Regions from separate parts of the Comamonas sp. A7-5 genome, predicted to be linked through region 2. Evidence: predicted binding sites of a transcription regulator. Region 2 holds the regulator's gene; the other holds the start of a gene.
The links. The regulator sigma-54, encoded in region 2, starts transcription at its own class of promoters, with help from an activator protein. The targets are predictions, from matches to a motif close to TGGCANGNAANCTGCTTT.
Positions count from the first base shown of each region.

Region 1 (14,801 bases), on a different contig from region 2:
CTTTCTGGTCAGCAGCGGAGCACAGGCGCAGCAGAGCCTGTCCGATCATGGCCGGCATGTGGACCGGGTCATGGAGCGAGTCTGCCTGGCGCTTGAAGAGCTGGGCGCGCGGGCACCGGGCGCGCATGGCGCTCGCTTGTTCAATGCGATCGCCAACGCGCTGCAAGGCTTTGAAGCCCTGCCGCTGCTGCGCCACCGGCGCGATGCGCTGCAGCTCAGTGCCGAGGATTGCACACAGGCGTTGATCCGCATGATTGCGGCCTGCCTGACCGTGGTGTTCGAGGCAGCGGACAGCGCTTGCGATCCCGATATCGCGAAACTGCTGGTGGCGCTGTTTCATTTCATGCAGGGCAAGGAGCTGGCGGGCCAGGAGCGCGCCACGGGGGTTGCGGCGTTTACCGCAGGGGTCGGCAGGACGGAGCGTCAGCGCCATTGGCTGCATCTGATCGAGTCGCAGGAGCGCTGCTTTCAGGTGTTTGCGGATTTCGCGAGCCCCTCGGGGATGGATCGCTGGCAGCAGCAATGCGGGGCCTGCCCCGATATGACGGTGATCGAGAGGCTGCGTCGAATGGGCTGCACGGCGGGGGACGGCGTGCTGCTGGACCGTAGCCTGAGCTCACCGTGGTTCGAGGCCTGTTCCAGCCGGCTCGATGCCATGCACCAGATTGAGGCATTTCTGGTCCATGAGCTGCAGGAGCAATGCCTGTGCAAGCTTGAGCAGGCCCGTACAGCGCTCTGTCAGCAACTGGCGCTGCTGGAGATGCAGCCGCAGCCTGGGACTCGTGCCGAAGCGGCTGCGGCCTTTCTGGGGGCCACGCAGTCAGCCGCCTCCTTGCCTGCGGAGGGTGCGTACGGGTTGCAGCTCGAGAAAAGCATTGTCTTGCTGGTGCAGGAGCAGTCCATGCGCTTGCAGGACATGCAGACCGAGATCGACAAGGCGCGCGCCACGCTCAAGGAGCGCAAGACTATAGAGCGGGCCAAGGGCGTGCTCATGAACTACCGCCAGCTCAGTGAGGGCGATGCCTACAAGCTGATCCGCCAGACGGCTATGAACCAGAACCGGCGCATGCTGGATGTGGCCGAGGCCATTCTGGCCACGGTGGACTTGCTGCCGGGTAGCACCAATTCATAGCCTTGGCCGCGCGGTGTTTGTTGCGCTGCACCAAATATGGGCCAAAACCGGAGGCGCAAAGCCTGCTCCGTCTCTGATCAAGGTCTGGCATGGTTTGTGCATGACTGTTGATGTCAAGCAGACCAAAGGCGGTCGCGCTTAAAGCGTTATTACGAGTGACCTGGGACAACGGCGTCCTTTTCTCCTCACACCCGAGGAGGGAAGGGCGCCTTTTTGTTTTCCGGATCGCCTTCACCACGATTCTTGATGGAGTTTTCTCATGAGCCAGTGCCTCCCTTCGTCTACTGCTCCCACGCCGGAGCCCGTATCTGCCGGTGGCCGGCGTGAGTTTCTGCGCGTGGCTGGCGCCGCCGCCCTCTATGGCTCGCTGGGTCACCATGGCGCCTGGGCCGCAGGCTCCGATGCGCCGGAGAAGAAAGAAGTCAAGATAGGCTTCATCCCGCTGACCGATTGCGCCAGCGTGGTCATGGCCTCGGTGCTGGGCTTCGATCAGAAATACGGCGTGAAGATTGTCCCCAGCAAGGAGGCGAGCTGGGCCGGCGTGCGCGACAAGCTGGTCAACGGCGAGCTGGACTTCGCCCATGTGCTCTACGGCCTGGTCTATGGCCTGCATCTGGGTGTGGGGGGGCCAAAGAAGGACATGGCCGTGCTCATGAGCCTGAACAACAACGGCCAGGCGATCACGCTGTCCAAGGCCCTTGCCGACAAGGGCGCAGTGGACGGAGCCAGCCTGGCCAAGGTCATGGCCAGGGAAAAGCGCGAATACACGTTTGCCGGTACCTTCCCCACCGGTACCCACGCCATGTGGATGCATTACTGGCTGGCGGCTGCGGGCATCAATCCGTTATCCGAGGCCAAGCTGATCACCGTGCCGCCGCCCCAGATGGTGGCCAATATGCGCGTGGGCAATATGGATGGCTTCTGCGTGGGGGAACCCTGGAACCATCGCGCCATCATGGACGGCATCGGTATTACGGCCAACACCACGCAGGACATCTGGAAGGATCACCCCGAGAAGGTGCTGGGCACCACGGGCGAGTTCGCGCAGAAGAATCCCAACACCTGCCGCGCCGTGATGATGGCGATTCTTGAGGCCGGCCGCTGGATTGACGCCAGCCTGCAGAACAAGACGAAGATGGCCGAGACCGTGGCCCAGAAGTCGTACATCAACACCAGTGTGGACGCCATCAACCAGCGCATTCTGGGCCGCTACCAGAACGGCCTGGGCAAGACCTGGGACGACCCCAACCACATGAAGTTCTTCAATGACGGGGCCGTGAACTTCCCCTATCTGTCGGACGGCATGTGGTTTCTCACCCAGCACAAGCGCTGGGGTCTGCTCAAGGCCCATCCCGACTATCTGGCCGTGGCCAAGCAGATCAACCGCATCGACCTCTACCAGCAGGCGGCAAGCCAGCTCAAGGTCAGCGTGCCCAAGGATGTGCTACGCACCAGCAAGCTGATCGACGGCGTGGTCTGGGACGGCAAGAACCCTGCCCAGTATGCCGACAGCTTCAAGATCAAGGCCTGAGGCCGCCATCCGACAGGAGAGACATCATGGTCAGTGCCGTACTTCACGCGCCGCTCGAACTCGATCCCCCGCACGATCCGCAACTGGCAGCCCAGGCGGCCAATGATGCGCTGCTCGAAACCTCAAAAGAGATAGCTGCTGGCGCAGAACTTGTAAAGGCTGAAGTGCAAAAAGATATCAAACCCAAAGCGATGGTCACGGCTCCGGTTGCGGTGGCACCCAGTCGCTTGCGCCAATGGGCTGAACAGCTATTTGCTCAGGCCCTGCCGCCGCTTCTGGGGCTGGCGCTGCTGGTCGGGCTGTGGTCGCTGGTATCGAGCAGCACCGGCAAGAGCATTCCTACCCCGGCCGAGACCTGGGAACAGGCCTTGCAGGTGTTCAGCGATCCCTTCTACCGCAACGGACCCAATGACCAGGGCGTGGGCTGGAATGTGCTGTCCTCGCTGCAGCGCGTGGCTCTGGGTTTCGGTCTGGCGGCACTGGTCGGCATCCCTTTGGGCTTCGTGATCGGGCGCTTCAGCTTTCTGTCGCGCATGTTCAATCCCTTGATCAGCCTGCTGCGCCCGGTCTCGCCGCTGGCATGGCTGCCGATCGGCCTGCTGGTGTTCAAGGGCGCCAATCCGGCGGCCATCTGGACCATCTTCATCTGCTCGATCTGGCCCATGGTCATCAACACCGCCGTAGGCGTGCAGCGTGTGCCCCAGGACTATATGAATGTGGCGCGCGTGCTCAATCTGTCGGAGTGGAAGATCGCCACCACCATTCTGTTTCCTGCCGTGCTGCCCTATATGTTGACGGGCGTGCGCCTGGCCGTGGGCACGGCCTGGCTGGTGATCGTGGCCGCCGAGATGCTGACGGGCGGAGTAGGCATAGGTTTCTGGGTCTGGGACGAGTGGAACAACCTCAACGTCAAGAACATCATCATCGCCATCTTCGTGATCGGCATCGTGGGCCTGGTGCTGGAGTGGGCCCTGGTCAAGCTGGCTTCGGCCTTTACGTTCGAAGAGGTCAAGACTTAACCCACCCCTGAGCCGCGCCTTCGGGCGCGTCACCCCCTCAAGGGGGGCACCACCGGTGGCCCGGCAAAGCCGGCGCCACGGTGGCCTCGGAAAAAAGCAAGGAGTACCTCATGCATACATCTCTCAGCACCAAGTACATCGAGATCCACGGGGTGGAGCAGACCTTCAAGACCGCCAAGGGCCTGTTTCCCGCGCTGCGTGACATCAATCTGAACATTGCCAAGGGCGAGTTCGTCAGCCTCATCGGGCATTCGGGCTGCGGCAAGTCGACGCTGCTCAATCTGATTGCCGGCCTGACCATTCCCACGGGCGGTGCATTGCTGTGCGCCAACAAGGAAATCAAGGGCCCTGGCCCCGAGCGTGCGGTGGTCTTTCAGAACCATTCGCTGCTGCCCTGGCTGAGCTGCTGGGGCAATGTGCACCTGGCCGTGGAGCGTGTCTTCGGCAAGCGCGAAAGCAAGGCACAGCTGGCGCAGCGCACCGATGCGGCGCTGGCCATGGTGGGCCTCAGCCATGCGGCGCAAAAGCGCCCCGGCGAAATCTCGGGCGGCATGAAGCAGCGCGTGGGCATTGCGCGTGCCCTGTCCATGGAGCCCCAGGTGCTGCTCATGGACGAGCCCTTCGGTGCCCTCGATGCCCTGACGCGTGCCAAGCTGCAGGACGAGTTGCTGGAGATCGTGGCTCGGACCCAGAGCACGGTGGTGATGGTCACGCACGATGTGGATGAGGCCGTACTGCTGTCCGACAAGATCGTGATGATGACCAACGGTCCCGCTGCCACGATTGGCGAGGTGCTGCATGTGGCACTGCCACGCCCGCGCAGCCGGGTGGAGCTGGCCGAGGATGCCCAGTATCAAAGCTACCGCAAGGCGGTGATCGACTTCCTCTACACGCGTCAGGGCCACGTGGAGAAGGCGGCCTGAGTCCTGGCCTCGATGTCTGCTGCATGGCGCCTTGGGGCGCCATGTTTGTTTGGTGCACAGCAAAGCGGCAAACAGGCACAAAGATGGTGCATCTCTTTCCTGCCTGCCGCATTCCGCGAGACGACAGAGCTGGCACGGCAATTGCATGTCCTCAATCGTGGCCAAGGTCGGCCACAGGGTGATGGTGCAAGGCTGGACCAGAACCCAAAAGACAAAGACGTCTACATGCTCATGCAAGTCATGAAGCATGCAGACGTCTTTTTTGTTGCCGGGCCGTTTCAGGACACAAGCGCCTTTTTGGAGGTGCTGCTGCCAAATGCAGCGGTTCTGCGCGGAAGGCCTTTTTCGCAAGCCCACGGGGACTCAGATGAAAAAATCCAAACTGGTCATGATTGGTAACGGAATGGCGGGCGTGCGCGCGCTGGAAGAGCTGCTGGCCATTGCCCCCGATCTGTACGACATCACGGTCTTCGGCGCCGAGCCGCATCCCAACTACAACCGCATTCTGCTGTCGCCCGTGCTCGCCGGCGAGCAGACGCTCGGCGATATCGTGCTCAACGACTGGTCCTGGTACCAGGACCACCATATCCTGCTGCACGCCGGCTATACCGTGACGGCCGTGGACCGAGCCCGGCGCATGGTACATGCGGTCAATGCCCTGGGTGAGACCGCCAGCGCCGAGTACGACCGCCTGATCATGGCGACAGGCTCCAAGCCCTTCATCCTGCCCATTCCCGGCAAGGACCTGGAGGGCGTGCTGGCCTACCGCGACATCGCCGACACCGAGGCCATGATCGAGGCGGCCAAGACACTCAGGCATGCAGTGGTGATCGGCGGTGGCCTGCTAGGACTGGAAGCGGCCAACGGCCTCATGAAGCGCGGCATGCAGGTCACCGTGGTGCATGTCGGCGACTGGCTGATGGAGCGCCAGCTCGACGATCAGGCGGGCCGCATGCTGCAGAAATCGCTGGCCGAGCGCGGCATGCAGTTCTGCATGCAGGCGCAGACGCAGGAGCTGCTGGGCGACGCCGGCGGCCGCGTGCGCGCCGTGCGTTTCAAGGATGGCAGCGAGATCCCGGCCGAACTGGTGGTGATGGCCGTGGGCATTCGTCCCAGCACCGAACTGGCCGAGTCCATGCATCTGCATGTGAACCGCGGCATCGTGGTCAGCGATACGCTGCAGACCGTGACCGATCCGCGCATCTATGCCGTGGGCGAATGCGCGGCACACCGAGGCATTGCCTACGGACTGGTAGCGCCCCTGTTCGAGCAGGGCAAGGTGCTGGCCAACCATCTGGCGGAGTTCGGCATCGGTCGCTACCTGGGTTCGCTGACCTCGACCAAGCTCAAGGTCACGGGCATCGATCTGTTCTCTGCAGGCGATTTCCAGGGCGGCGGCGATACCGAGGAAATTCTCATGAGCGACCCCTATGCGGGGGTCTACAAGAAGCTGGTCATCAAGGACGACAAACTGATTGGTGCCTGCCTGTACGGCGACACGGTGGACGGCAGCTGGTACTTCAAGCTGCTGCGCGAGGGCCGCAGCGTGGCCGATATCCGCGACAAGCTGATGTTTGGCGAATCCAATCTCGGCGACACCGGCCACCAGGGGCAGAGCAAAGCTGCGGCCATGGCCGACGGCGACGAGGTCTGCGGCTGCAACGGCGTGACCAAGGGCGCGATCTGCAAGGCCATCAAGGACAAGGGCCTGTTCACGCTCGACGATGTGCGCAAGCACACCAAGGCCAGTGCCAGCTGCGGCTCCTGCACGGGACTGGTGGAGCAAATCATCATGTTCACGGCCGGCGGTGACTACTCGGCGGCCCCCAAGACCAAGGCCATGTGCGGCTGCACCGACCACGGGCACCAGGCCGTGCGCGACGCCATTCGCGAACACAGGCTGCTGAGCACCGATGCGGTGTTCCGCTTCATGGAGTGGCGCACGCCCAATGGCTGTGCCTCCTGCCGCCCGGCCGTCAACTACTATCTTGTAAGCACCTGGCCCAAGGAGGCCAGGGACGACCCGCAAAGCCGCTTCATCAACGAACGCAGCCACGCCAATATCCAGAAGGACGGCAGCTACAGCGTGATTCCGCGCATGTGGGGCGGCGAGACCACGGCCTCCGAGCTGCGCCGCATTGCCGATGTGGTGGACAAATACCAGATCCCCACCGTGAAGGTCACGGGCGGCCAGCGCATCGATCTGCTGGGCGTGAAGAAGGAGGATCTGCAGGCCGTCTGGAACGATATAGGCATGCCCTGCGGCCATGCCTATGCCAAGGCGCTGCGCACGGTCAAGACCTGTGTGGGCAGCGAATGGTGCCGCATGGGCACGCAGGACAGCACCCAGATGGGTAAGGACCTGGAGCGCGCCATGTGGCGCATGTACGCCCCGCACAAGGTGAAGTTCGCCGTCAGCGGCTGCCCGCGCAACTGCGCGGAGTCCGGCATCAAGGATGTGGGAATCATCGGTGTGGACTCGGGCTGGGAGATGTATGTGGGCGGCAACGGCGGCATCAAGACCGAGGTGGCGCATTTCTTCACCAAGCTCAAGACCGCCGAAGAGGTGATGGAGTACACGGGCGCCTTCATGCAGCTGTACCGGCTGGAAGGCTGGTATCTGGAGCGCACGGTGCACTACATCAATCGCGTGGGTCTGGACTATGTCAAGCGCCGCATTCTCGACGATGCCGAGGGCCGCAGGGCGCTGTGGGAGCAGCTGCAGTTTGCACTGGATGGCGAGCCCGATCCCTGGTTCGAAACCGACAAGGCATCCGTGGATACGCGCCAGTTTCAGGCTCTTCCTGCTGATGTGTCAGCTATTGCTTGAAACCGAGAACCTCTTTCAATTTTTCAGCAATTTACGAACCTGGCGCGGCATAGCCAAGGGACGGCGAGCAAGGGCCTGGGCGGCCCCGCCGCCCCGCAGTGAGGCCGTCGTCCCCCTCCCGCGAAGCGAGAGAGGGGGAAGCCGCAAAGCGGCTCAGGGGGAGCTTAGGAGATGTAAATGAGCGAATGGATTTCTATCTGCACGATGGACGACATCCCCGTGCTGGGGGCCCGCCGCGTGGCGCGGGCCAAAGGTCTGGATGTGGCCGTGTTCCGCAATGCCGACGACGAGGTGTTCGCGCTGCTGGACCGCTGCCCGCACAAGGGCGGACCGCTGTCGCAAGGCATTGTGTTCGGGCGCAGCGTGGCCTGCCCGCTGCACAACTGGACGATTGCGCTCAGCACCGGCGAGGCAGCGGCGCCAGATGAGGGCTGCACGCCTTATTTCAGCGTGCGTGTGCAGGACGGCGAGGTGCAGCTGCGCGCCGACGAACTGGCCAGCCGTGCCCTGGAGCAGACCCGCCCGCATGCCGGTCCTGCGCATTGCGCAGCCAGGTCCGGCTGTGCTGCGGCCTAGCGTCTGATAGTTATGAATCGAGTAGCAGCATGCGCTTGATAGCCGGGCGCTGCGGCGCAATTTCACTGAAAGTCTGCCATGCATGAGACCCGATCCACCTGTCCCTATTGCGGCGTCGGCTGCGGACTCGCCTTCGGCGGTCCGCGTTGCGGCGGCCCGCGTAGGAGTGAATCTGAACGCCGCCGCCTCTCTCTGGTGACGCCATGAAAGAAACCAAGTCCACATGTCCCTATTGCGGTGTCGGCTGCGGCGTGGTCATCGAGTCCGATGGCCTGCAGATTACCGGCGTGCGCGGCGATCCCGAGCATCCTGCCAACTTCGGCCGTCTGTGCACCAAGGGCAGCACCCTGCATCTGACGGCCGCGCCCGCCTATGCCCAGCAGGCCCGTCTGCTGCAGCCCATGCGCAGGCTGCAGCGGACATCCGCGCCGCAGGTCGCGAGCTGGGATCAGGCCCTGGACGAGCTGGCGGCGCGCATTGCCGGCATTCGCGCCGCCCATGGGCCCGATGCACTGGGCTTCTATCTCAGTGGCCAGTTGCTGACCGAGGACTACTACGTCTTCAACAAGCTGGTCAAAGGCTTGTTGGGCACCAACAATCTCGACACCAATTCGCGCCTGTGCATGAGCAGCGCCGTGGCCGGCTACAAGGCCACGCTGGGCGCCGATGCACCACCGGCCTGCTATGAGGACATAGATCTGGCCGGCTGCCTGTTCATCACGGGCAGCAATATGGCCTGGGCGCATCCCATCCTGTTCCGGCGTGTGGAGGAGGCCAGGGCCCGCAATCCGCAGCTCAGGATCATCGTGGCCGATCCGCGCCGCACCGAGACCGCCGAGCTGGCCGATCTTTATCTGCCGCTGCAGCCGGGCAGCGATGTGATGCTGTTTCATGGCCTGCTGCACATCATGCTGTGGGAGGGCTGGACGGACAGCGCCTTCATCGCGCAGCACACCAGCGGCTTTGCACAGCTCAAGGAGCTGGTGCGCGAAGCCACGCCAGAGAAGGTCGCCGCCGTCTGCGGCCTGCCCGTGGCGGACCTGTACCGGGCGGCGCGCTGGATGGCACTGGGTGGTGCCGAGGAGCCGACGGACGCGCGTCGTCCATCGCTCAGCCTGTACTGCCAGGGCCTGAACCAAAGCCGCAGCGGCACGGCCAATAATGCTGCGCTGATCAATCTGCATCTGGCGACAGGCCAGATCGGCAGGCCTGGCGCCGGGCCTCTGTCGTTGACGGGCCAGCCCAATGCCATGGGCGGGCGCGAGGTGGGCGGACTGTCCAATCTGCTGAGCGCGCATCGCGATCTTTCCAACGCAGGGCACAGGGCCGAAGTGGCGCAGCTATGGGGTGTGGAGTCGATTCCCGCGCAGCCCGGCAAGTCCGCGCTGGAGATGTTCGAGGCTGCCGCCGACGGGCAGATCAAGGCCTTGTGGATTGCCTGCACCAATCCCGCGCAGAGCATGCCCGAACAGGCCATGGTGCGCAGGGCGCTGGAGCGCGCCGAGCTGGTGGTGGTGCAGGAGGCTTTTGCAGCGACCGAGACCACGGCCTATGCCGACTGGCTGCTGCCTGCCTCCACCTGGGGCGAGAAGCTGGGCACGGTCACGAACAGCGAGCGGCGCATCTCGCGGGTGCGGGCTGCCGTGGTCGCGCCGGGGGCGGCACGCCATGACTGGCAGATAGGCGTGGAGCTGGCGCGGCGCCTGGAGCAGCATCTGCGGCCCTCGCTGCCAACCCTGTTTCCCTATGACACTGCGAATGCCGACGCGGGTGCCGAAGCCATCTGGAACGAGCATCGCGAGTCCACACGCGGGCGCGATCTGGATATCACGGGTCTGAGCTGGCCGTTGCTGGAGGTCAAGGGACCCCAGCAATGGCCCATGCCCCAAGGCGCCAGCCAGGGCCGTCAGCGTCTGTATGGCGACGCAGTCTTTGCAACCGATGACGGGCGCGCACGTTTTGATGCCCAGCCCTGGCAGGCGCCGGCCGTGCCGCGCGATGCGCGACATCCGTTCAGTCTCAACACCGGTCGCCTGCGCGATCAATGGCATGGCATGACGCGCACCGGCCAGCTGGGGCGCCTGTTTGCCCATGTCAGCGAACCGCAGCTGCAGGTCGGCCCTCAGGACATGCAGCGCCTGCAGCTGCAGGATGGCGATCTGGTCCATGTCTCCAACCGCTATGGCGCCATCGTGCTGCCCGTGCAGGCGGACCCGGGCTTGCAGCCCGCACAGCTCTATCTGCCCATGCACTGGGGCAGCATGTACCTGAGCGGCATGGGCTCCAAGGGGCAGCGGCTTGCGGGCGTCAACGCCCTGACCACGCCCGAGCGCTGCCCGCGCTCCAAGCAGCCTGAGCTCAAGCATGTGGCCGTCAAGCTGCTCAAGGCCGAGCTGCCCTGGACTTGTCTGGGCATGGCATGGCTGGATGAACGGCAGGTGCAGTCGGTTCGCCAGGCTTTGACCGAATTGATGGCCGAGTTCGACTTCGCCAGCTGCGTGCTGTTCGGGCGCGCCGTGCCGCTGGAGCAAGCGGATCAGGGCCGCACCGGCGTGCAGTTCCGCGCGGCGGCCTATGCGCAGCCCAGCGCCGAGGTGCTGGCGCGGCTGCATGGTCTGCTGCAGCTCGATGGCCCGCAGGCCATGCGCTATGCCGACGCGCGTCGCCAATGCAGCCGGGCCATGGCGATAGGCCGGCAGACCGAGGAGCCCAGGCTCGATGCCTTTTTGCTTTGTGGTGACGCCAGCGCTGGCCGCTGGCTGGGGCCGGTACTGCGCGACGAACAATCGGTGCAAAGCTATGGGCGCCTGCTGCTGTCCTCGGGTGCCAGGCCACCAGCCGCCATGCCGGCCCGGTCGCCGCAGATCTGTGCCTGCATGAATGTGGATGAGGCCAGCATCAGCTCGGCGCTGGCCATCTGCGAGGGCTCCGCCGACGAGCGGCTCGCGCAGCTCAAGTCTTCTCTGGGTTGCGGCACGCGCTGCGGCTCCTGTATTCCCAAAATCAAACAACTGGTACATGCGACGTCTGCACCGCAGTCGGCAGCCCTGCCGGTTGCCTCCTAGATTTTGATGTCCGGCAATGCATATGAAAGGCCAGCCATGACAAACAGCCATGCCACTTCCCTGCCGCCCGTGGGCCGCTGCTATCTGGTCGGTGCCGGCCCCGGTGATCCGGAGCTGCTCACGCTCAAGGCGCTGAGACTGATTCAGTCCGCCACGCTGCTGCTGGCGGACGACCTGGTGTCTGCCGATATCGTGAAGCTTGCCAGCGCTAGCGCCCGCGTCGTCCATGTGGGCAAGCGCGGCGGGCGCGAGAGCACCTCGCAGGAGTTCATCGAAAAGCTCATGATCATGGCGGCCCGCCAGGGCGAGCTGGTGGTGCGCCTCAAGGGCGGCGATCCCTTCATCTTTGGCCGCGGCGGTGAGGAGGTCGAGCATCTGCGCCGGGCCGGAATCGCCGTGGAAGTGGTCAACGGGATCACCGCAGGGCTGGCCGCTGCCACCAGCCTGGGCGTTGCGCTGACCCATCGTGACCATGCCCATGGCGTGGTGTTCATTACCGGTCACGCCAAGCCAGGCAGTGCCGGCCATGACTGGCAGTTGCTGGCCGGCACGGCACGGATGCTGGGGCTGACGCTGGTGATCTACATGGGCGTTGCCACTGCCGCCCTCATCCAGCAGCAGCTGCTGGCCGGCGGACTGCCAGCTTCTACGCCAGTGGCCCTGGTCCAGAACGCCAGCCTGCCCGCACAGCAACAGATACTGACCGATCTGGGGCAGATGGCGCAGGCGCTGGCTGCCAGCGGACTGGGCAGCCCCTGCGTGTTCGTGGTGGGCGAGGTGGTCAGGCTGGCCGCGTCGTCCGCCGAGGGCCTGGGCGGGCTGCTGGAGCAGGCGCAGCTGCGCCGCGCCGTGGGCGCATGAGGCCGATTGCTGACAGCTGTCTCCCTTTTGTCTGAGTGCCGAGCCTGCATGACTAGAATTTGTCCGGTAACCCCTGAACATTTGTCACACCCGGCCTCGTCAGTCTGCAGGGGGATAGTGGCGGCCGACACCTATGAGTCATGCGATGAGCACTGCATATCCCGATACCCAGCTTTTGATCGACGGACAGTGGCAGGACGCTGCCAGCGGCAAGAAAATTGATGTGCGCAACCCTGCAAGCGGCGAGGTGATTGGCCGTGTGGCCCATGCGGATATTGCCGACCTGGACCGCGCCCTGGCGGCGGCAGACAAGGGCTTTCAGGTCTGGCGCAAGGTATCTGCCCATGAGCGCGGCGCCATCATGCGCCGTGCCGCAGCTCTGCTCAAGGAGCGTGCCGACGAGATCGCCGCGCTGCTGACGCAGGAGCAGGGCAAGCCGCTGGCCGAGGCCAAGGTGGAAGTCATTGCCGGCGCCGGCATCATCGAATGGTTTGCCGACGAGGCCCTGCGTGTCTATGGCCGCATCGTGCCTTCGCGTCGCCCCGAGCAGCAGCAGCTGGTGATCAAGGAGCCCGTGGGGCCCGTGGCTGCCTTCACGCCCTGGAACTTCCCCGTCAACCAGATCGTGCGCAAGATCGGCGCGGCCCTGGCTTCGGGCTGCTCCTTCCTGGTCAAGGCGCCCGAGGAAACCCCGGCCTCGCCCGCAGCCCTGCTCAAGTGCTTTGTCGATGCCGGCATTCCTGCCGGTGTTGTGGGCCTGGTCTATGGAAACCCCGCACAGATTTCCGAATATCTGATTGCCCACCCCGTAATCCGCAAGGTGACCTTCACGGGCTCCACGGCCGTGGGCAAGCAGCTGGCGGCGCTGGCCGGCCAGCACATGAAGCGCTCCACCATGGAGCTCGGCGGCCATGCCCCCGTGATCGTGGCCGAGGATGCCGATGTGCAACTGGCCGTCAAGGCCGCGGGTGCGGCCAAGTTCCGCAACGCGGGCCAGGTCTGCATCTCGCCCACGCGCTTTCTGGTGCACAACAGCGTGCGCGAGGAGTTCACGCGTGCCATGGTGGCCCATGCCGAGGCATTGAAGGTCGGCAACGGCCTGGAGCAGGGCACGCAGATGGGCCCGCTGGCCAATCCGCGCCGCGTGACGGCGCTGACCCAGCTGATCCAGAACGCCGAGCAAAGCGGTGCCAAGCTGATGACGGGCGGCGCATCCTTTGGCTCTGCCGGCAACTTCTTTGCGCCCACGGTGCTGGCCGACGTGCCTTTGACGGCCGATATCTTCAACCAGGAGCCCTTCGGCCCCGTGGCGGCGATTCGCGGCTTCGACAGGATCGAAGACGCCATTCAGGAGGCCAATCGCCTGTCCTATGGCCTGGCGGCCTATGCCTTCACGCGCTCGCTCAAAACGACCCACCAGCTGTCGCAGGATGTGGAAGCCGGCATGCTGTGGATCAACCAGCCGGCACTGCCGTCTGCCGAGCTGCCCTTTGGCGGTATCAAGGATTCGGGCTACGGCTCCGAAGGCGGCCCGGAAGCGCTGGAGGCCTATCTGGTGGCCAAGGCCGTGGCAATCAGCTGCGTTTAAATTTGCAAGGCATTTGATGCAAGGCCACCCTCGGGTGGCCTTTTTCATGGGATAGGTATGCCGGGCGGCTTATGGAGACTGTTTGTCGATCGTTATTCCAAAAATGAATAGCGGTGGCTAGAATCGACGGTTTTTTACATTCGACAACAAATTTCAGCCCGCGCCATGTCATTGCACTTCACGGTTTCCCAGATCCATCCTCCGAGTTTTGTTCTTCGCCGCAGCTGGCTGTGGGGTGCGCTGGCCATCGTGCCCATGGGCACGGCCTGGGCCCAGGTGGCAGCTGCGGGCGCAGCCGAAGCCGCCAGCCAGACCTTTACGCTGGGCACGGTGGAGGTCAGCGCGCGGCGCGAGGCCGAGGAGCTCGGGGCCGGCGACATGCAACGCGTCGGCAGCGCAGAGATGGAGCGCATCAATGCCAACACCGTGGCCGATGCCGTGCGCAATCTCCCCGGCGTGAGCCTGTCGCGCAACAACCGCAACGAGGAAATGATCAGCCTGCGCGGCTTCGACTCGCGCCAGGTGCCCATCTTTGTGGATGGCGTGCCGCTGTACGTGCCCTATGACGGCTATGTGGATCTGGGCCGCTTCACCACCTTCGACCTGGCCGAGATCAATGTGGCCAAGGCCGGTGCCTCGCTGCTGTACGGTCCCAATACGCTGGGCGGTGCCGTGAATCTGGTCACGCGCAAACCGGTCAAGCCCTTCGAGGGCGATGTACGCCTGGGTGTGGGCAGCGGCGGCGAGCGAAGGGCGAGCTTCAACCTGGGCGGTAATCAGGGCAGTTGGTACTACCAGCTGGGTGCCTCCTACCTGGATGCCGACAGCTTTCCTCTGCCCCGGGGCTTCAGGGATTACAAAAAGCAGCCCACCGATACCGGCAGCAAGCGCGAGAACGCGGGCCGCACCGACAAGCGCCTGTCCTTCAAGCTGGGACTCACGCCCAATGCCACGGACGAATACGCCATCGGCTATGTGCGCCAGGAAGGCGAGAAGGGCAATCCCGTCTACACCGGCCAGTCCACGCAGAAGAACGCAGTGCGCTACTGGCGCTGGCCCTATTGGGACAAGGACAGCCTGTATTTCCTGAGCACCACCCGTCTGAACGGCAGCAATGTGCTCAAGACGCGCCTCTACCACGACACCTACAAAAACGGTCTCGACATGTACAAGGACGCCAGCTACACGGCCCACGATCCGACCAGCAGCTACAAGGACGTGAGCAAGGGGGCCAGCGTGGAGTGGGTCAACTACGCCTTCTCCGGTCATGAGCTGC
Region 1 covers NZ_JBCPWO010000002.1:142,407-157,207, forward strand. The annotation lists gene AAIL67_RS03600 (nitrate regulatory protein) at 1-1,132, shown strand, start outside; gene AAIL67_RS03605 (CmpA/NrtA family ABC transporter substrate-binding protein) at 1,392-2,663, shown strand; gene ntrB (nitrate ABC transporter permease) at 2,690-3,682, shown strand; gene AAIL67_RS03615 (ABC transporter ATP-binding protein) at 3,793-4,605, shown strand; gene AAIL67_RS03620 (hypothetical protein) at 4,618-5,004, shown strand; gene nirB (nitrite reductase large subunit NirB) at 4,973-7,435, shown strand; gene nirD (nitrite reductase small subunit NirD) at 7,613-8,011, shown strand; gene AAIL67_RS03635 (molybdopterin-dependent oxidoreductase) at 8,215-11,076, shown strand; gene cobA (uroporphyrinogen-III C-methyltransferase) at 11,113-11,937, shown strand; gene AAIL67_RS03645 (NAD-dependent succinate-semialdehyde dehydrogenase) at 12,083-13,525, shown strand; gene AAIL67_RS03650 (TonB-dependent receptor) at 13,781-14,801, shown strand, end outside.
Region 1: AAIL67_RS03605 (CmpA/NrtA family ABC transporter substrate-binding protein) is a predicted target of sigma-54. The motif match lies at 1,218-1,235, and genes of this name have one in related genera.

Region 2 (14,801 bases):
CAGATAGAAGTATCTATAAAACCTATGTATATCAAGCGAGAGCCACTCCTTGTTCAGGAGCGGCCTTGCCCGGCAATCAGGCGCCGGCCTTGACCTTCAGGCGCCAGGCGTGCAGCAGAGGCTCGGTGTAGCCCGAAGGCTGTTCCTTGCCCTTGAACACCAGGTCCAGAGCGGCCTGATAGGCCGCGCCATCGGGGTTGGCCACCAGGCTCTTGTAGGCGGCGTCGCCGGCGTTCTGCTCGTCCACGATCTTGGCCATGCGGGCATAGCTGTCGCGCACCATGGCTTCGGTGACGATGCCGTGCTGCAGCCAGTTGGCGATGTGCTGGCTGGAAATGCGCAGCGTGGCGCGGTCTTCCATCAGGCCCACGTTGTGGATGTCGGGCACCTTGGAGCAGCCCACGCCCTGGTCGATCCAGCGCACCACATAGCCCAGGATGCCTTGTACGTTGTTGTCCACTTCCTGCTGCTTTTCCGCATCGCTCCAGTTGGGGTTGGTGGATACGGGCACTTGCAGGATGGCGTTCAGCAGCTCGTCGCACTCGGCGTCGGCGTTGGGGCTTTCCAGACCCTTTTGCACGTCGGCCACATTGATCTGGTGATAGTGCAGGGCGTGCAGGGTGGCGCCGGTGGGCGAGGGCACCCAGGCGGTGTTGGCACCGGCCTTGGGCTGGGCAATCTTCTGCTCCAGCATGGCCTTCATCAGGTCGGGCATGGCCCACATGCCCTTGCCGATCTGGGCGCGGCCGCGCAGGCCCATGTTCAGGCCGACCAGCACGTTGTTCTTTTCATAGGCGGGCAGCCAGGCGCAGGTCTTCATGTCGGCCTTGCGGACCATGGGGCCGGCATACATGGCGGTGTGCATTTCATCGCCGGTGCGGTCCAGGAAGCCGGTGTTGATGAAGGCCACGCGTGCGGGTGCAGCAGCGATAGCGGCCTTCAGGTTGACAGAAGTGCGACGCTCTTCGTCCATGATGCCGAGCTTGACGGTGTTCTCGGGCAGGCCCAGAACCTTTTCAACGCGGCCGAACAGTTCGTTCGCGAAGGCGGCTTCGGCGGGGCCGTGCATCTTGGGCTTGACGATGTAGACGCTGCCTGTGCGGCTATTGCGGATGCCGTTGGCGCCGCCCTTCAGGTCGTGAATGGCGATGGCGGTGGTCACCAGCGCGTCCATGATGCCTTCGGGGATTTCCTTCTGCTCGGGGCCCCACAGCACGGCGGGGTTGGTCATCAGATGGCCCACGTTGCGCACGAACATCAGCGAGCGGCCGTGCAGCTTCACGGGCTTGCCGTCGGCGCCGGTGTATTCGCGGTCGGGGTTCAGACCACGGGTCACGATCTTGCCGCCCTTTTCAAAGGACTCGGTCAGCGTGCCCTTCAGAATGCCCAGCCAGTTGGCATAGCCGTTGACCTTGTCTTCGGCATCCACAGCGGCCACGGAGTCTTCCAGATCCAGAATGGTGGACAGAGCGGCCTCGACCACCACATCGGCCACGCCGGCGGCGTCAGTGCTACCGATGGGGGTGGACTTGTTGATGATGATGTCGATGTGGATGCCGTTGTTCTTGAGCAGCACCGACTTGGGAGCCGCAGCATCGCCCTGGTAGCCGATGAACTTGGCTTCGTCCTTCAGGCCGGTTTTGCTGCCGTCCTTCAGGGACACGACCAGCTTGCCGCCTTCGACGGCGTAGCCGGTGGAGTCCTTGTGCGAGCCCGAGGCCAGGGGCACAGCCTGATCGAGGAAGTTGCGTGCGAATGCGATGACCTTGGCGCCGCGCACGGGGTTGTAGCCCTTGCCCTTCTCGGCGCCGCCTTCTTCGCTGATGGCGTCCGTGCCATACAGCGCGTCGTACAGCGAGCCCCAGCGGGCGTTGGCGGCGTTCAGCGCGTAGCGGGCGTTCAGAATGGGCACCACCAGCTGGGGGCCGGCCTGAATGGCCAGTTCGGCGTCGACGTTTTCGGTCGTGGCCTTGGCGTCCTTGGGAGACTCCACCAGATAGCCGATGCTGGTCAGAAACTGGCGGTAGGCCGCCATGTCGGCGATGGGGCCGGGGTTGGCCTTGTGCCAGGTATCGAGCTGCGTCTGCAGGCGATCGCGCTCGGCCAGCAGGGCTGCGTTCTTGGGCGCCAGATCGGCCACGATGGCGTCGAAGCCCTTCCAGTAGGTGTCCTGGTCCACGCCCGTGCCAGGCAGCACTTGCGTGTTCACAAAGTTGTACAGCTCGGTGGCGACTTGCAGGCCGTGGACTTGGGTGCGATCAGTCATTGGAAACCTCTGGTTGTGATGTCTCGGGATTCAGGAGTCGTTGCCCATCACGGGCAGCATGTGGGGAGACTGTATTTGAATTTTTTGAGTACATAAATAGCCTAAATAGTTCAGAACTCATGATGTTTTTATATGGAGTTCCTGGAATTTATGCGTTTTACGTACCAAAGGTGCCAGAGTTCGTCAGTTCTGACCGGTATGCGCGGCGGCTGCGGCGGTGACGGGCTCCGCAATGGATGGCAGAGCCTGAAGGAGGCGGCGCGAGGTTTCTCCCGAAGCAATAGCTTCAATCGCTTGCCAGTCCTGAGCTGGCGGCAGATTGGACGGTGTTTTCACGTGTCTAATCTTTGTTCCTGAAGTAAGTGCATGCAATCAAATGACAAGGCTTTGTCTGTCATAAGTCGATATCCGCGCTCAGAAATGATTTGTTAATCTTGAAACAAATTGAGCATCTTCCGATATCGGCCAGCCAATCTTTACCAAGGAGCTCCTGATGGCGAATCTGAACGAAAGCCTGCAAGATCTGATGACCCTGGATGGCGCCATGTGCGCGGCAGTGGTGGATTACAACAGCGGCATGCTGTTGGGTAGCATAGGTTCCGGCGTGGACCTGGAGCTGGCTGCCGCAGGCAATACCGAAGTGGTGCGCGCCAAGATGAAGACCATGAAGTCCCTGGGTCTGAACGACAGCATCGAAGACATTCTGATCACCCTGGGCAAGCAGTATCACATCCTGCGCCCTGCCGAGAAGATCAACGGCATCTTCATCTACTACGTGCTGGACAACGGCCGTGCCAACCTGGCCCTGGCCAGGCGCAAGGTTTCGGATGTGGAGTCCAAGTTCGTCATGTGATTCAGCCGGACTGAAGACACGCAGCGGGCCTGGAGGCCCGTTCTTGTTTTTCGCGCCGGATTGATCAGGCCGCGATCAAGGGGGCGCGGAACTGGTAGCCCACTTTCTGCTGGGACTGCAGCGGCACGGCCACGGGCGTCGCCTTTTCGATGCGGCGGCGCAGGCGGTAGATGGTGGCGTGCAGGTTGTTGTCGGACTCGGCTGCGCTGGTATGGGTCAGCAGGCTGCGGATATGGTCGCGGCTGACGGTTTCGCCCTGGGCCTGCAAAAAGCACTCCATCAGCATCAGGTCGGTGGCGCCCAGCTCCACGCTCTGGCCGTCGGGGGCAGTCAGCAGACTGCGGCGACTGTCCAGCTTCCAGGCCGTGGCCGTTCGGGCCGTGGTCATGATGCGCCGGTGCACGGCGCGCACGGCCAGTTCCACCTGCTCGAAGGTCACGGGCTTGGTCAGATACATATCTGCACCGGCGTTGATGACCTCGGCAAATACTTCGGGCCCCAGGCGCCCGGAGACAATCAGCACGCCCGCCTGGCTGCGCTTGCGGATGATGCGCAGCAGCTCGGTGCCAGCCACGCCGGGCAGCATCAGATCCAGTACATAAAAATCAAAGCGATAGGGGGCGTCGTCGGCCAGCAGGTCGCTGCTGTCGCTGTATGCCGTGACCTCCACGCCCTGGACGCGCAGATGCTGGGCCAGAAATTCGCAGTACTCGGTGTCGTCGTCGACCAGGGCAAGAGTGGCAGGCAGCATGGGCGGCGGACCTCATTCGGCAAGACCTTGGGGAATGACCAGGCGCATGACCGTGCCATGCGGGCTGTGCGGCAGAGCTTGTACTGTACCCTGGTGCAGTTGCAAGACCGACTGCACGATGAACAGGCCCAGGCCGGCACCCGAGCGGCTGTGGCTGTGGTTGCCGCGCGAGCCTTTTTCGAACAGACGTGGGAGCAGCTCCTCGGAAATGCCGGGGCCCTGGTCCATGACTTCCAGAATCAGTGCCAGCGGCTCGTCGGACTCGGAGATGCGCAGCTGCACCCGGGTGTCTGCGGGCGCATAGGCCAGGGCATTGTTGAGCAGATTGCGAAGCGTCAGCCGCATCAGCGCCGGATGCAGCTGTACGGTGCGTGCCGTGGTCAGCCATTGCACATCGATGCGCGGGCGCTGGTCGGCGGCAATATCGTGCAGCACCAGCTTGATCAACGTCGGCAGATCGGTCTCGCTGGAGGCGCCGGCTTTGCCGCCCGCGGCCAAAATCGTGCCAGCGGCCAGGGTGTTGTCCAGTGTGCCTATCACCTGCTGCAGCACATGCTCGGCGCGCAGCAAGGCCCTTGCGGCGGGCGCGGCATCGGCCAGATGCAGGTCTTCGATGGCCTTGAGCGTGGCCTGCATGGCGGCCGAGGCATTGTTCAGCGGCTGGCGGATTTCATGGGAGAGCAGCTGCAGCATCTCGTTGTGTTCGCTCAGCATGGCCGTGCGCCAGTCCAGCAGGGTACGCAACCTGCCGAGCTCGCCCGCGTCCTGGCGGCTGCTGCGCAGTTGCTCGTGCAAGGCATGCAGCTGCTCGCGCTGGCGTGCAATGACTTCGCCACATGCATATTCACGTCCTATGTCGCTGAGCTGCATCAGCACCTCGTACCGGCCCTGGGCATCGGCTGCGCCGGGCGTGAGCTGTATGCGGCGGTGGTGCTGCGAACCGGAGTCACCGGGCCGTATGTCGTCATATTCCTGGTGCAAGCCCCGGGCGGCGGCCGTAAAGCGCGGGCCGTGGACTTGCCAGATCTGGGCAGGTAGCAGACCCTGCAGCGGCTGGCCGATGGGGCTGGCGTCCTCGGGCACATCCAGCCATTGGCACCAGGCGGGAGTGGCCATGAGCAGCAGCCCTTCGGCATTCCAGAGTGCACAGCCCTGGCCGGAGCGGCCCAGCAGATCGGCCAGATGGGCGGCAGAAACGGGTGAAAAGCTCATGACGGCGGGCGGCAGCGGATTTGTAAATGTGTTTTGCAAATCATAGGTTTAACGCCTGGCTCTGCCCAAGAGCTCATGGCGCTGGCGAATAAGCGATATTCCTGCCTCAGGGAAAACGGTAAATTTTGATATAAACATATATAAACATCAAAGATTCACCGACAATTTGTGACTTCTAAGTAAGATATATCGCAATGAAGTCGCATGCGGGACAGGCATGCAGCGCTGATTGATGACTTTTATAGTGATAGCAGTCAGCGCTCTTGTTTAAAGAACTTTCGATAAAAACATTTGAGAAATCAAGACTGCTTGTGCGGTATGTGCTCTTGTATTAGTAGTGCACGCTACCGCAGCAGGAGACAACACGGACCAGACAGGAGCAGCGGTCATGGACAAACTCAAGGCATTTGAGTCTTTTGTATCGGTAGCGACCAGGGGCAGCTTGACGGCTGCAGCCAAGGCCGAAGGTGTGGCGCCCGCCATCATGGGGCGCCGTCTGGACGCTCTGGAAGAGCATCTGGGTGTCAAGCTCATGGTGCGCACCACGCGCCGCATCTCGCTGACGCATGAAGGCAGCGCTTTCCTGGAGGATTGCCAGCGCCTGCTCTCCGATGTGTGCAATGCCGAGGCCAGCGTGTCGGCCGGCGGTGTCAAGGCCACGGGCCATCTGCGCATCACGGCGCCTGCCGGTTTCGGGCGCCGCCATGTGGCGCCGCTGGTGCCGCGTTTTCGCGACCTGCACCCCGATGTCACCATCTCGCTGAACCTCAGCGACCGCGTGGTCGATCTGGCGGGCGAGGGCTTCGATTGCGCGGTGCGCGTGGGGGATCTGCCGGACTCGGCCCTGGTCAGCGTGCGCATTGCCGACAACCGCCGCCTGTGCGTGGCCACGCCCGGCTATCTGGAGCGCCGTGGCACGCCCAAGCATCCCAGCGAACTGACCCAGCATGACTGCCTGACGCTGTCGTCCGACGCCTCGCAGACGCGGGGCTGGGCCTTTCGCATCCCGCATCCCGAAAGCGGCACCAGCGAGGTCGTGCACTTCAAGCCGGGTGGCCCGCTGGACTGCTCCGATGGTCAGGTGCTGCACGACTGGTGCCTGGGGGGCTGGGGCATTGCCTGGCGCAGCACCTGGGAGGTGGAGGCCGAGATCGCCGCTGGCCGCCTCGTGCCCGTGCTGGAAGAGTTTGCCGCGCCTCCCAACGGCATCTTCGTGGTCTTCCCCCAGCGCAAGCACATGCCGCTGCGCGTGCGCATGTGGATCGACTACCTCAAGCATCACTACAACCAGCCGGACTTCTTTCGTCTCGGCGTGGATATCTGAGCGGGCCTGAAACGGTAGACAATGGACCGGTCGCCGTGGCCTCATGTGGGCCGCTGAACCCGTCCTTTTTTCTACGATGAAGCCATGACCTTTGAAGCTGTTCTTGCCAGCGCCCATCTGCTGGCGATTCTGACCCTGGTGGTGTTTCTGACCAGCCAGGCCGCCCTGTGCCGTATGGAATGGATGAATGCCGCCGTGGTGCAGCGCCTGGCCAGGCTGGACATGATTTACGGCATTGCCGCCGTCATCCTGCTGTTGACCGGTATTGCGCGCCTGCTCTGGGGCGTCAAGGGCATGGGGGCCTATACGGCCTCGCCGCTGTTCCACCTCAAGATGACGCTGTTCGTCATCGCCTTTTTGCTCTCGCTCAAGCCCACGCTGACCTTCCGCCGCTGGAAGAAGACGCTGGATGTGAGCGGTCAGCTGCCGGCGCCCGAGGAAATCAAGCAGACCCGCAAATGGGTGATGTGGCAGGGCCATGTGGTGCCGGTGATCGCCGTGGTTGCCATCTTCTGGGCGCGCGGCATGTAATCTGCCCCCAGACCCTACAAAAGACAAAGGCCGCTGCAAAGCGGCCTTTTTCACGTCTGCGGCATTCAGAACGTGCCGCGCAGCGTCAGCATCACAGCCAGATCCTGGTGGTTGATGTCGCGCTCGCAGGTGTTGCGGTTGAAGGTGTAGCCGGCAAACAGGCTCCACCCGCGGCTGAGCTCGCCGCTGAACGTGGGCATGGCCTGCATTCGGGGTTCAAGCGAGAATGACTTCCATTTGCGCAATGACTGGGTGTGGCCGGCGAAACATGCGGATACTGCCCTGCAGCCTGTGAACCGGCCCAGGAACAAGGGTGTGGCGCCAGCGATTCGGCAGGACTTGAATCCGGCACGTAAAATCCCGCGATGCTCTCCGTCAAACAGGAATTGCTCGCAGCCCTGGCTGCTGAGCTCGAAACACTCTCGCCCGGCGCCGGCGCACGCGCTGCGTTTGAAAACCCCAAAGTGGCAGCCCATGGCGATTTCGCCTGCACGGCGGCCATGCAGCTGGCCAAGCCTCTGAAGGCCAACCCGCGCGCCCTGGGCGAGCAGCTCAAGACCGCGCTGGAGGCTACAGCCGCCTTCCAGCAGTGGGTGGATGCGATTGAAATCGCGGGTCCGGGCTTTCTCAACATCCGCCTCAAGCCTGCTGCCAAGCAGGAGGTAGTGCGCGAAGTGCTGGCGCAAGCCCAGAAGTTCGGCTACCAGGCCGATCGCGGTGAAAACATCCTCGTCGAGTTCGTCTCCGCCAACCCCACCGGCCCTCTGCATGTGGGCCATGGCCGCCAGGCTGCGATCGGCGACGCCATCAGCAACCTGTATTCCACCCAGGGCTGGAAGGTTCACCGCGAGTTCTATTACAACGACGCGGGCGTGCAGATCGACACCCTGACCAAGAGCACCCAGCTGCGCGCCAAGGGCTTCAAGCCTGGTGACGAATGCTGGCCCACCGACAGCGAAAACCCGCTGGCCAAGAATTTCTACAACGGCGACTACATTGCCGACATCGCCAAGGCTTTCCTGGCCAAGGAAACCATCAAGGCCGATGACCGCGAGTTCACCGCCAACGGCGATGTCGAGGATTACGACAACATCCGCCAGTTCGCCGTGGCCTATCTGCGCAACGAGCAGGACAAGGACCTGCAGGCCTTCAACCTCAAGTTCGACGAGTACTACCTCGAGTCCAGCCTCTATGAAAACGGTCATGTCGAAGCGACGGTCAACCGCCTGATCGCCAACGGCAAGACCTATGAGCAGGACGGCGCGCTGTGGCTCAGGTCCACCGACTACGGCGACGACAAAGACCGCGTGATGCGCAAGACTGACGGCGGCTACACCTACTTTGTGCCCGATGTGGCCTATCACATCCAGAAGTTCAAGCGTGGCTTCACCAAGGTGGTGAACATTCAGGGTACGGACCACCACGGCACCATTGCCCGCGTGCGTGCCGGCCTGCAGGCTGCCGATGTGGGCATCCCCGAGGGCTATCCCGACTACGTGCTGCACACCATGGTGCGCGTGGTGCGCAACGGCGAAGAGGTCAAGATCAGCAAGCGCGCCGGCTCCTACGTCACGCTGCGCGATCTGATCGAGTGGACCAGCAAGGATGCCGTGCGCTTCTTCCTGCTCTCGCGCAAGCCCGACACCGAGTACACCTTCGACGTGGATCTGGCCGTGGCCCAGAACAACGACAACCCCGTGTACTACGTGCAGTATGCCCATGCGCGCATCCAGTCCGTGCTGCGCGCCTGGCAGGAGGCCGGCGGTGCAGGTCTGGCGGCACTCAAGGATGTGGACCTGTCCGCTCTGGAAGGCCCGCAGGCCCAGGCGCTGATGCTGCTGCTGGCCAAGTACCCCGAGATGCTGACCGCTGCTGCCGAAGGCAACGCACCGCACGACGTGACCTTCTACCTGCGCGATCTGGCCTCCAGCTATCACAGCTACTACGACGCAGAGCGCATTCTGGTGGACGACGAAAAGGTCAAGCTCGCACGTCTGGCCCTGGTCGCTGCCACGGCCCAGGTGTTGCACAATGGTCTGGCGGTGCTGGGTGTGAGCGCACCCGAGCGCATGTAATCCCAGTTTTCTGTCCATCGGTCGCCTTGCCGGCCTTGCCTGTCAGGGGTCGATGGATCTGAGAATGGAATAACTGAAGCAGAAAGCGTTAAGCGACTGATATGAAGAACCAGCAACGCGGTGGAACCATCCTGGGGCTTATCTTTGGCATGGTCATCGGTCTGGCTGCGGCCCTGGCCGTGGCCATCTATGTGACCAAGGTGCCGGTGCCCTTCCTCAACAAGGGTGGAAACAACACTCAGCGCGATGCGGCCGAGGCCGAGCGCAACAAGAACTGGGACCCCAACGCACCGCTGCAGAGCCGCCAGCCTGCACCGCCCCCGGTGACACCACCAGTTCCTCCAAGCGACGTGACGGTGTCGCCGCCCACACCTGCGGTACAACCTACTGCAACCGGCGGAGTCACCACGCCGCCGCCCTCTACGCCGGAGAAGCCTGCCAAGTCCGCATCGGGTGATCCGCTGGGTGATCTGGTCAAGGAGCGCTCCGCCGCCGCCGACAAGGCAGACAAGGCGCGTGCAGACAAGGAAAAGGCGGCCGCGCAGACGGCATCCTCTTCGGACTCTGCGTTCAACTACTTTGTGCAGGCCGGTGCTTTCCGCGGCCAGAGCGAAGCGGAAGCGCAGCGTGCCAAGCTGGCCATGCTGGGCTGGGAGTCGCGCATCAGCGAGCGTGAGCAGAACGGCATCACCGTTTTCCGCGTGCGCGTGGGGCCGTTCAGCAAGCGTGACGACGCCGAGCAGCTCAAGGGCAAGCTCGACGGTGCGGGCGTGGACTCGACTCTGGTGCGCGCGGCCAGATAACAAGGCCCCTGTAGGCGCTGCGCGCCGGGGGACTGCAGCTTAGCTGCGGGGAGGCCCTTGCTTGAGGCCTCTGGCTTGTGCCATTGGTAGTTTTGACAACGCTGAACTTTTTTGGGCCTGTTGGCTCTGATACTGCAGACCTGATACAGGAGTTTGTTTAGATGAAACGTCGCGAATTCTCTCTGGCTGCCTCGGCAGCTGCTGCCGGTGCCCTGACTCTGGGTGCCTCCTCCAGCTGGGCCCAGGGCGCTGCGCCCAAGGAAGGCAAGGACTACATCAAGCTCGGCAAGCCCGCCAGCGTGAGCGCGCCGGCCGGCAAGGTCGAGGTGGTCGAGTTCTTCTGGTACAGCTGCCCGCATTGCAATGTCTTCGAGCCCCAGTTCGAAGCCTGGGCCAAGAGCCAGCCTGCCGATGTGGTGGTGCGCCGCGTGCCCGTGGCTTTCAATGCCTCTTTCGTGCCGCAGCAGAAGCTCTACTACGCTCTGGAGGGCATGAACCTGCTGCCCCAGCTGCACGCCAAGGTGTTCCGTACCATTCACGTGGATCGCAATCTGCTCAAGAATGATGAGGCCATCTTTGACTGGGTCGGCAAGCAGGGCGTGGATCTGGCCAAGTTCAAGGAGGTCTACAACTCCTTCACCGTGGCCAATCAGGCGCGCAAGGCCGCTCAGCTGCAAAACGAATATGACGTGGAAGGCGTGCCCGCCATGGGTGTGGCCGGCCGCTACTACACGGACGGCACCAAGGCCGGCAATATGGACAATGTGCTGCGCGTGGTCAATGCGTTGATCGCCTCCAGCCGCAAGGCCTAAGATCAGGCAGCAGACGTCAGTGACGTTTGACGACCAACGAGCCCGCCGCCATGCGGGCTTTTTTGTGGGTGTTTTTTACGCAAGTTGCAAAAAGGGAATGACTACAATGGATGCAAGAAACGTGCCTTCCATGAAAAAAACACTCCTACCTCTTGCGCTGGCCTGCGCCCTGGCAGCAGCGACCGGCATTGTCCATGCCGAAAAAGCCGACAGCGCCAAGCCCATGAATATCGAGGCGGATGCGTTGCGTCATGACGAGCTGCAGCAGACCAGTGTCTTTACTGGCAATGTGGTGATGACCAAGGGCTCCATCGTGCTGCGCGGTGCTCAGCTCGATGTGCGGCAGGACGCCGAGGGCTATCAGTACGGTGTGATCAAGGCCGAGGCCGGCAAGCGAGCGTTCTTCCGCCAGAAGCGCGATACCGTGGCCGGTCAGCCCGAGGAGTTCATCGAGGGCGAAGGCGAAGTCATCGAGTACGACGGCAAGGCCGATATCGTCAAGTTCATCCGTCGTGGCGAGATGCGCCGCTACCGTGGCGGTCAGCTCAGCGATCAGGTCACGGGCTCCATCATCGTCTACAACAACATCACCGACGTCTATACCGTCGATGGCCAGAAGACCAGCGGCGGCCTGCCGAGCTCCTCCGTGGGACAGGGCGGCCGTGTGCGCGCCATCATGGCGCCCAAGGACGGAACGCCGGGGGCACAGCCCAAGCCTGCCACACCTGCCACGCAGCTGCGCCAGAGCATGACGCTGGGCGGCGAGAAAGCCGACGAGAAGAAATGAGCGAGCCGACTTTCTCCAGCAGCCGCAGCGGCGAGTCCGACAGCCGCCTGGAGGCCAAACATCTGGCCAAGTCCTACGGCAGCCGCAAGGTGGTCAAGGATGTGTCCCTGTCCGTGCAAAAAGGCGAGGTCGTCGGTCTGCTCGGCCCTAATGGAGCGGGCAAGACCACATCGTTCTACATGATCGTGGGCCTGGTGCGCAGCGACGGCGGCGAGATCTTCATCGACGGCCAGCCGGTGGGCGGCATGCCGATTCACCAGCGTTCGCGCCTGGGCCTGTCCTATCTGCCCCAGGAAGCCTCCATCTTTCGCAAGCTCAGCGTGGAAGACAATGTGCGCGCCGTGCTGGAGCTGCAAAAGGACGAGCAGGGCAAGGCGCTGACGCGCGACGAGATCGAAAAGCGCCTCACGGGCCTGCTGCAGGAGCTGCGCGTCGAGCATCTGCGCCAGTCGCCGGCGCTGGCGCTGTCAGGCGGTGAGCGCCGTCGCGTGGAAATTGCCCGCGCCCTGGCCACGCAACCGCGCTTCATTTTGCTTGACGAGCCTTTTGCCGGCATCGACCCGATCGCGGTGATCGAGATCCAGCGCATCATCGGCTTCCTCAAGGAGCGCGGCATCGGCGTGCTGATCACCGACCACAACGTGCGCGAGACGCTGGGCATCTGCGACCACGCCTTCATCATCAGCGACGGCCATGTGCTGGCCGAAGGCACGCCCGAGGAGATCGTGGAGAACGCCGATGTGCGCCGCGTCTATCTGGGCGAACATTTCAGGATGTGATGACCCCCACGCTCCCTCACTTTGTGCGGTCGCTGCCCCCAGAAGGGGCCCTGACCGGCTGCGCCGAGGTTTGCCTTGAGGTGGCCCGGCGGCAAACCCGTAGCACTGCGCGCGTTTGCAATGATTGTCTGGGGGCCGCGCCTCGATGAAGCCAGGTCTCTCGCTACGCGTTTCGCAGCATTTATCGCTTACGCCGCAGCTGCAGCAATCCATTCAGCTGCTGCAGCTTTCCACCCTGGAGCTGGCGCAGGAAGTCGAGCAGATGCTGGTCGACAACCCTTTTCTGGAACGTGCGGGCGATGAGGCCGAAACTGCGGGAGATGCTCCTGTAGATGTAGCTAATAGCGCCAGTGAATACAGTACTTCAGATGGTATTCATGCTGAAAGAGATGCATCGCAAGCGCAACAAGCTACTGAAACGGTAGCGGAGACATCAAACCCCGAAACCCCTGAAACGCTGAACTGGGAGGCCGAGGGCCTGGACGGCCAGGACGGGGAATGGGGTGGCGAATCCAGCAGCGAGTGGGATACGCCCTCGGCCAGCAGCTCCACGCGCAACCGCGATGGCGATGACGAAACCGATGCCATCGATCTGGCGCGCGAGCACCAGAGCCTGACCGACTTTCTCCATCGTCAGGCGCTGAGCCTGCATCTGGGCGCGGCGGACATGGCGGCGCTGCGCTTTCTCATCGAGTCGCTCAGCGACGACGGCTATCTCGAGGATTCCCTGCAGGAGCTGGCGCAGAGCCTGGCCGGCGACGACCTGGAAGAGCGCGAGGAGCTGGAGCAGCACTTTGTCATTGCTCTGAAGCTGCTGCAAAGCCTGGAGCCCGTGGGCGTGGGCGCGCGTGATCTGGCCGAGTGCTTGCAGCTGCAGCTGCGCGACCTGATCCGCACCGCCGAGGACGAGGGCACGACCGAGGCGCATATGAACCGGCTGCTGCTGGCGCAGGCCATCTGCTCCCAACCCATGGACTTGCTGGCGCGGCGCGATCTGCGCAAGCTCACCAGCCTGTGCGGCGCGCGCGAGGAACAGCTGCGCGAAGCCATGGCCCTGATCGCCAGGCTGGAGCCGCGTCCGGGGCGTCGCTTTGTGGACGTGGAACGCCATATCGTGGTGCCCGATGTCATCGTGCGCCCGGTGCGGTCCGGCGCGGGCCGGGTGGACTTTTCCGTGCAACTCAACCCCGAGGTCATGCCGCGTCTGCGCGTGCACGACATCTATGCCGGCGTGCTGCGGCGTCACAAGAACAGCGACGGTCATGCGGCGCTGCAGCAGCAGTTGCAGGAGGCGCGCTGGTTCATCAAGAACATCCAGCAGCGCTTCGACACCATCTTGCGCGTTTCCGAAGCCATCGTGGAGCGGCAGAAGAACTTCTTTGTGCATGGCGAGCTGGCCATGCGCCCGCTGGTGCTGCGCGATATCGCCGACACCCTGGGTCTGCACGAGTCCACCATCAGCCGCGTGACCACGGCCAAGTACATGGCCACGCCCCAGGGTACTTTCGAGCTCAAGTATTTCTTCGGTTCGGGCCTGGGCACGGAAACCGGCGGCAGTGCTTCCAGCACCGCCGTGCGTGCGCTGATCAAGCAGTTTGTCGATGCTGAAGATGCCAAGAAGCCGCTGTCGGACGCCAAGCTGGCCGATATGCTCAAAGAGCAGGGCATCGAGTGCGCGCGCCGCACCGTCGCCAAATACCGTGAGCAGCTCAAGATACCGACGACCACGCTGCGCAAGGCGCTGTAGGGCACCGCAGAAACAAGAAAGCCGCTGATGCATCGCACAGCGGCTTTCTTGTTCTGTCTTTAGGGCGGGAGCCTTGATAAGGCATTCCTCAAGCAAGGGGCAGCGAGCAAGAGCTGCCCTTGCGGCGATGCTGCCGTCCCCCTTGGGGGCACCCGGCCAGGGGAAGGCGCGTAGCGCCTCAGGGGGTTATCAAGAAACCAACCACCAGATAAACCAGACCAGCACGCCAATCATCAGGCCGAACTTGAGGATCTTGTAGAAGGTCGGATTCCAGTCGCGGAAGGCGCGGCGGTACTTGCCCGCATAGAACGAGATCTTGAACAGCTTGCTGATCATGCCGCGCGGATCGCCCTCGTTGTTGGGCGAGCTGGCGGCGGCCACCACGTTCTTGCCCAGCCAGTGATTGAGCCACTGGGCAAAGCCATTGGTCATGGGGCGCTCCACATCGCAGAACAGCACGATGCGGTTGCCTTCCGAGCGGTTCTCGGCCCAGTGCATAAAGGTCTCGTCGAAGATCACGCCTTCGCCTTCGCGCCAGCTATAGGGCTGGCCGTCGACCTCGATCATGCAGCGGTCGTCGTTGGGGGCTAGCACGGCCAGGTGATAGCGCAGCGAGCCCGCGTAGGGGTCGCGGTGCAGATTGAGCTTGGCGCCGGGCGGCAGCTCGGCAAACATGGCGGCCTTGACGCTGGGAATCGACTTCACCAGGGCCGTGGTCTTGGGGCACAGCTCCATGGCCGAAGGGTGGGCGTCGCCGTACCACTTGAGGTAGAAGCGCTTCCAGCCGGTCTTGAAGAAGGAGTTGAAGCCTGCGTCGTCGTTGTTGGCGGCGGCCTTGATCTGCATGTTCTTTTGCAGATT
Region 2 covers NZ_JBCPWO010000005.1:446,191-460,991, reverse strand. The annotation lists gene AAIL67_RS12510 (malate synthase G) at 77-2,266, opposite strand; gene AAIL67_RS12505 (hypothetical protein) at 2,450-2,602, opposite strand; gene AAIL67_RS12500 (hypothetical protein) at 2,760-3,119, shown strand; gene AAIL67_RS12495 (response regulator transcription factor) at 3,184-3,870, opposite strand; gene AAIL67_RS12490 (sensor histidine kinase) at 3,883-5,082, opposite strand; gene AAIL67_RS12485 (LysR family transcriptional regulator) at 5,471-6,406, shown strand; gene AAIL67_RS12480 (DUF2214 family protein) at 6,491-6,937, shown strand; gene AAIL67_RS12475 (hypothetical protein) at 7,003-7,137, opposite strand; gene argS (arginine--tRNA ligase) at 7,303-9,012, shown strand; gene AAIL67_RS12465 (SPOR domain-containing protein) at 9,114-9,815, shown strand; gene AAIL67_RS12460 (thiol:disulfide interchange protein DsbA/DsbL) at 9,977-10,627, shown strand; gene lptA (lipopolysaccharide transport periplasmic protein LptA) at 10,758-11,414, shown strand; gene lptB (LPS export ABC transporter ATP-binding protein) at 11,411-12,193, shown strand; gene AAIL67_RS12445 (RNA polymerase factor sigma-54) at 12,339-13,940, shown strand; gene AAIL67_RS12440 (aspartyl/asparaginyl beta-hydroxylase domain-containing protein) at 14,130-14,801, opposite strand, start outside.